Marinobacterium aestuarii: one gene and its partner. Each later gene encodes a partner of the first gene's protein in a complex. Links are inferred from orthologs where the notes say so. Each region holds a gene or a part of one and is shown in the gene's direction. Other genes may lie near its edges.

The links. Proteins that work in one complex are often made in the same cells at the same time.
Region 2: the proteins of groL (region 1) and metK are in contact, whole or in part, in a cryo-EM structure (PDB 8P4O), measured with the Escherichia coli proteins. The link is inferred for Marinobacterium aestuarii from one-to-one orthologs.

The regions. Positions count from the first base shown.
Region 1 is NZ_CP015839.1:1,338,146-1,342,235, forward strand. What follows is about bases 424-3,409. They hold groL (chaperonin GroEL), read left to right. Parts: upstream 424-1,087; coding sequence 1,088-2,731; downstream 2,732-3,409. Other genes in these bases: A8C75_RS05945 (co-chaperone GroES), read left to right, coding at 734-1,027; A8C75_RS05955 (ABC transporter substrate-binding protein), read left to right, coding at 3,141-3,409. Also shown: A8C75_RS05940 (FxsA family protein), read left to right, coding at 1-417; more of A8C75_RS05955, read left to right, coding at 3,410-4,090.
Region 2 is NZ_CP015839.1:343,657-346,510, reverse strand. It holds metK (methionine adenosyltransferase), read left to right. Parts: upstream 1-759; coding sequence 760-1,950; downstream 1,951-2,854. Other genes in the region: A8C75_RS01500 (BMP family ABC transporter substrate-binding protein), read right to left, coding at 2,180-2,854; tkt (transketolase), read right to left, coding at 1-468. UniProt on the Escherichia coli protein: Catalyzes the formation of S-adenosylmethionine (AdoMet) from methionine and ATP.

The DNA.
Region 1 (4,090 bases):
CAGGCCATCGGTGCCTGGTATACCGTGGGGCTGGTGCTGCTGTCGGCCTTTATCGGCGTCAATATGCTGCGCTATCAGGGGCTGTCGACGCTGGCGCGGGCGCAGCAGAAGATCAACGCCGGCGAGATGCCCGCCGGTGAAATGATCGAGGGGCTGGTGCTGGCCGTGGGCGGTGCGCTGCTGATCACGCCGGGCTTTTTTACCGATGTTATCGGCTTCTGCTGCCTGATTCCCTTTACCCGCCAGCTGCTGTCAAAAGCGCTGGTGAGTCGTTTTACCCTGGTGGCGGCGTCCCACCGTCGTTCTCCCTTTGAGGGCCCCGAGGTTCCACCGGGGCCGGGCAACTCCCGGCCCGACCCCCGTGTCGATGGCAAGGGTGATACCATCGATGGCGAGTACCGCCGCGAAGACGACTAAGCGACTCCAGCACAGCGGCTCTCCAGTCACTACGGGTGACCCCATGTTTTCGTCCTTCCTTATACAGGCGCCGCTGGCGCCTGTTGTCGTTGGGGCTCTGGCCCCTGCTTTCGGGGGCTGGTGAGTGCGGGGCTTTGGGCTGCAGGGCAGAGGATGCAGGGCAGAAATTTTTCAAATTTTTTTGCTGGTGCTGTTGAAATGCATTTCCCCGCCCCCATTATCCTGAACATCCAGTATCTGGGGCAGCAGATGGCCTGTTGTCCTTTCTCTGTAAACAATAGCTTTGGATCCTAATAAGATCAGGAGAGTAGAACAGATGAAAATTCGTCCGCTTCACGACCGAGTTGTAGTTCGTCGCAGTGAAGAAGAAACCACCAGCGCTGGCGGTATCGTTCTGCCGGGTTCTGCTGCAGAAAAGCCGAACCGTGGAACTGTAATTGCAGTGGGTGAAGGGCGCACGCTGAACAACGGTGATGTGAAAGCACTGACCGTTAAAGAAGGTGACGTCGTTCTGTTTGGCCAGTACTCCGGTAGCAACGTTGTCAAGCTTGACGGCGAAGAGCTGCTGATCATGAACGAAAGCGAAATCTTTGGTGTGGTCGAAGGCTGATTGGCCTGCTTGACCCCGTTGATTTCCGATTTATAACGCTTTGTATAGGATTAACAGACAATGGCTGCAAAAGACGTACGTTTTGGTGATGATGCACGCAAACGCATGCTCAAGGGTGTCAACATCCTGGCTGACGCTGTAAAAACGACCCTGGGCCCTAAAGGCCGCAACGTGGTACTGGAAAAATCCTTTGGCTCGCCGCTGGTCACCAAAGACGGTGTATCCGTTGCCAAGGAAATCGAGCTGAAAGACCGCTTCGAAAACATGGGCGCGCAGATGGTCAAGGAAGTCGCTTCCCAGGCCAGCGACGTTGCCGGTGACGGTACTACCACTGCAACTGTTCTGGCTCAGGCGATCGTCAACGAAGGTCTGAAATCCGTTGCTGCCGGCATGAACCCGATGGACCTGAAACGCGGTATCGACAAGGCCACTATTGCCGTTGTTGAAGAACTGCGCAAAATGGCTGTGCCCTGCACAGACTCCAAGGCCATCTCCCAGGTCGGTTCCATCTCTGCCAACTCCGACACCGATGTTGGCGAGCTGATTGCCAAGGCAATGGAGCGCGTTGGCAAGGAAGGCGTCATCACCGTTGAAGAAGGCACCAGCCTGCAGAACGAGCTGGACGTTGTTGAAGGCATGCAGTTTGACCGCGGTTACCTGTCGCCGTACTTCATCAACAACCAGGAAAACATGTCGATCGACCTGGATCACCCTTACATCCTGCTGTTCGACAAGAAAATCTCCAACATCCGTGATCTGCTGCCGACTCTGGAGCAGGTTGCCAAGTCTTCCCGTCCGCTGCTGATTATTGCAGAAGACGTTGAAGGCGAAGCGCTGGCAACTCTGGTTGTCAACAACATGCGCGGTATCGTCAAGGTTGCTGCCGTCAAGGCACCGGGCTTTGGTGACCGTCGCAAGGCCATGCTGGAAGACATCGCTGTCCTGACCGGCGCCACCGTGATCGCTGAAGAAGTGGGTCTGAGCCTTGAAACCGCCACGCTGGAACAGCTGGGTCAGGCCAAGCGCATCAACATCACCAAGGAAAACACCGTCATCGTTGACGGTATTGGTGAAGCCACTGATATCCAGGCTCGCGTACAGCAGATCCGCGCTCAGATCGAAGAAACGTCTTCTGATTACGACCGCGAAAAACTGCAGGAACGTGTTGCCAAGCTGGCCGGCGGCGTAGCCGTTATCAAGGTCGGTGCTGCCACCGAAACTGAAATGAAAGAGAAGAAAGCCCGCGTTGAAGACGCCCTGCACGCAACCCGTGCGGCCGTTGAAGAAGGCGTGGTTCCTGGCGGCGGTGTTGCACTGATCCGCGCTCTGTCCAACGTACAGGGCCTGGAAGGCATCAACCACGACCAGACTGTCGGTATCGAACTGGCCTTCCGCGCCATGGAAGCTCCGCTGCGCCAGATCGTTGAGAACGCCGGCGAAGAAGGTTCCGTGGTTGTCTCCAAGGTTCGTGCAGGTACTGGCGCCTTCGGTTACAACGCGGGTACTGGCGAATACGGCGACATGCTGGAAATGGGTATCCTGGATCCGGCCAAGGTGACACGTTCTGCGCTGCAGGCGGCGGCATCTGTTGCCGGTCTGATGATCACCACCGAAGCCATGATCGCTGATCACCCGGAAGACAAGCCGTCCATGCCTGATATGGGTGGCATGGGTGGAATGGGTGGCATGGGCGGCATGATGTAAGCAGCCTGCCCAGGCTCCCTTGACCCGCCGCCAGGCGGGTCGCACGCTAAAACCCCGACTTATGTCGGGGTTTTTGCGTTTAGGGCAATGGCTGTCAACCCGCGGGGTTGGTCATCCAGCGCGCACGCTGATGTGCACGATTGCAGGGAGGCAGGAGGTTGAGCGACGCAGGATGCCAAAACCCAGGAACAGGCATGATCGGTGATATTGCACCCTGGTCAAGTGTCACTTCGATGTCTCCTGCTTTTAGTGCTATCGGTTCACTCATTGGACCCTGATACGCCATACGCATGAGTATGCGTATGGCGTATAGGCCTAGTCGGTATTTCGATTGGTGCTGCGCAGCCTATCGTCTAGTCTTGAACGCGTTTAACAGCTTTACGACACAACAATAAATACGGAATACACGATGAATAAGACCGTTTCGATTCTGGCCGGCGCCATGCTGAGCCTGGGGCTGATGAGCGCTCAGGCCGCGACCCTCAAAATGGCCTACGATGCCGACCCGGTATCGCTGGATCCGCACGAGCAGCTCTCCGGCGGTACCCTGCAGCTGTCCCACATGACGTTCGACCCGCTGGTGCGCTGGTCCAGGGATCTGGGCTTCGAGGCCCGTCTGGCTGAAAGCTGGGAACGCGTGGATGACCTGACGATGCGCTTTCACCTGCGCCAGGGCGTGAAATTCCACAGCGGCAACGCGATGACTGCCAAGGACGTGGTCTTTACCTTCAATCGTCTGAAGGAGTCCGCCGACTTCAAGAGCATCTTCGGGCCGTTCAAGGAAGTGAAGGCGGTTGACGACTACACCATCGACCTGGTGACCCACAAGCCTTTCCCGCTGGTGCTGAACAACGCCACCTACCTGTTCCCAATGGACAGCGCCTTTTACAGCGGTACCGACGAAAACGGCAAGCCCAAGGACCTGCTGGTCAAGCACGGCGATTCCTTTGCATCCAGCCACCTGTCTGGCACCGGTCCCTATACCATCAGCAGCCGCGAGCAGGGCGTGAAGGTAGAGTTTGACCGCAACCCGGATTACTGGGATACGCAGTCGCCGGGCAACGTCGACCATATAGTACTGACTCCGATCAAGGAGGCACCGACCCGCGTCGCCGCGCTGCTGTCCGGTGATGTCGATTTCATCGCGCCGGTGCCGCCCACTGACCTGGATCGTATCGAAAAGAGCGACCGGACGAACCTGGTGGCCATGGGCGGTACCCGCATCATCACCTTCCAGCTGAACCAGGCGCGGGTCGAAGCCTTCAAGGATGTGCGTGTCCGTCAGGCGGTGAACTATGCGATCAACCAGCAGGGCATCGTCGACAAGATCATGAAGGGCTTCGCCACCACTGCGGCGCA
Region 2 (2,854 bases), 990 kb from region 1 along the record:
GCCATCACCCATGAAGGTGTAGGTGTAGTGATCGATGATGTCGTGACCGTCGCGGTTGAACTGCGCCGCCAGCGTCTTCTCGGCGATGGCAAAGCCCACGGCATTGGACACGCCCTGGCCCAGCGGGCCTGTGGTGGTTTCAACACCCGGGCAGTAACCGTATTCGGGGTGACCGGCGGTTTTGGAATGCAGCTGACGGAAGTTTTTAATGTCGTCGATGCTGACGTCATAACCGCTCAGGTGCAGCAGCGAGTAAACCAGCATGGAACCGTGACCGTTGGACAGCACGAAGCGGTCGCGGTCGAACCACTGCGGGTTGGTGGGGCTGTGTTTCAGGAAGTCGTTCCAAAGCACTTCGGCGATATCCGCCATGCCCATGGGCGCTCCGGGGTGGCCGGACTTCGCTTTCTGGACGGCATCCATACTCAGCGCACGAATGGCGTTGGCAAGTTCTCTGCGAGAGGACATTAAAACAACTCCTGGGATTTTAACCCGAACAAGTAAGAGTGTGGAGGACTGAAAATTTGAAAGGCGTAATTTTCGCTTAGTTGCCCTCCGGCATCAAATGGGAATCGATCTTTTTTGCACCTGAATGAGGTAATTTCATATGAATTAGGGAAAATTTCATTAAAAACGCCGGCATTCGTCATGCATTTTGCATCCATCGCCGGTAAAATGCGCGCAATTATGAAATCGCCTGGCCGGTCTGGCACGGGTTCCTTATTAGTTATACCCCTGAAAAGAGGATGCATAGCGCAGATGAGCGAATACGGCTTGTTCACTTCCGAATCCGTGTCTGAAGGCCATCCAGACAAGATTGCGGACCAGATTTCCGACGCAGTACTTGATGCCATCATTGCCGAAGACAAGTACGCCCGTGTGGCCTGCGAAACCATGGTCAAAACCGGTGTTGCCATAGTGTCCGGCGAGATCAGCACCAATGCCTGGATCGATCTGGAGAAACTCGTCCGTGACGTAATCTGCAAGATCGGCTACACCTCCTCCGAGGTCGGCTACGACGGCGAAACCTGTGGTGTTATCAACATCATCGGCAAGCAGTCCATCGATATCGCCCAGGGTGTTGACCGCTCACGCCCCGAAGATCAGGGCGCCGGTGACCAGGGTCTGATGTTCGGCTATGCCTCCAATGACACAGATGTGCTGATGCCGGCACCTATCACCTACGCCCACCGTCTGGTTGAGCGTCAGGCCGAAGCGCGCCGTTCGGGCCTGCTGCCCTGGCTGCGTCCGGATGCCAAGTCCCAGATCACTTTCCGTTACGAAAACGGCAAGCCCTGCGGTATAGACGCTGTTGTACTCTCGACCCAGCACAACCCGGAAGTTCACCAGAACGACCTGCGTGAAGCCGTGATGGAACTGATCATCAAGCACGTGCTGCCGGCCGAATGGATCAGCAAGGACACCAAGTTCCACATCAACCCGACCGGCAAGTTCGTTATCGGCGGCCCAGTGGGCGATTGCGGCCTGACCGGACGCAAGATCATCGTTGACACTTACGGCGGCATGGCCCGTCACGGTGGCGGTGCCTTCTCCGGCAAGGACCCGTCCAAGGTTGACCGTTCCGCCGCCTATGCCGGCCGCTACGTCGCCAAGAACATTGTGGCTGCAGGCCTGGCCGACCGCTGCGAGATTCAGGTGTCCTACGCCATAGGTGTGGCTGAGCCAACCTCTGTTGCCATCAACACCTTTGGCACCGGCAAGATCTCCGATGACAAGATCATCCAGCTGATAAACGCGCACTTCGACCTGCGTCCGTTCGCTATCACCCGCATGCTTGATCTGCTGCACCCGATGTACCTGGCCACCGCGGCCTACGGTCACTTCGGTCGCGACCCCTACGAAATGACGGTGGGCAACGATACCTTCACCGCCTTCACCTGGGAACGTACCGACAAGGCCGACGCCCTGCGCGCCGACGCCGGTATCTGATCCAGATCCTGCGCCTAAGGCGTCGAATCAAAAAAGGGCTGCCATTGGCAGCCCTTTTTTGTACAGGGATGTACTTATCCTGCGGGTACAGGATGTACGAGAGCAGGGTTTATGTTCAGGACGAACGGTCCCTGAAAACTGCTCCTGCGTTTTCAGGATTAGCGCCATCCCTGGCGGTCATGCCGCGGGCACATGGATGTGCATGAGCGGCAATGTTCAGGACGAACGGTTACTTGGGTAATTCGCCTTCAACGCCCTGGACGTAATAGCCCATGGACAGCATGTCCTTGTCGGCCAGTACTTCACCCTCTGCCACCACTATCTCCCCTGCCTGATTCGTCAGAGGACCGGCGAAAGGATGGAGCTTGCCATCGACAATCTGCTGCTTGAGATCCATCACCAGCTGCTGTACATCAGCCGGTACCGCATCGTTCATGGGTGCTATATCCACATAACCTGCCGCCAGACCCTCCCAGACATCCTCAGCCTTCCAGCTACCGTCGATCACGGCACGGGCCTTGGCTTCGTACAGTGGTCCCCAATTGAACACAGCCGCACTCAGGTGTGCATTCTTGCCGTAGAGCGACATGTCGGAGTTGTACCCAAAGGCGTAGACACCCTTGGCTTCAGCCGCCTGGATCGGGCCCGCTGAATCCGTGTGCTGACTGATAACGTCGGCGCCCTGCAGAATCAGGCTTTCCGCCGCTTCCAGCTCCTTGGCGGGGTCATACCAGGAGCTGACCCAGACCACCTTCACGGTGGCGTCGGGGTTAACACTGCGCAGCCCCTGGGTGAAGGCATTGATGCCGCGCACCACTTCGGGAATCGGGAATGAGCCGACATAACCCACCACATTGCTCTTGGTCATCTTGCCGGCAATCACACCTGTGAGATAGCGCGACTC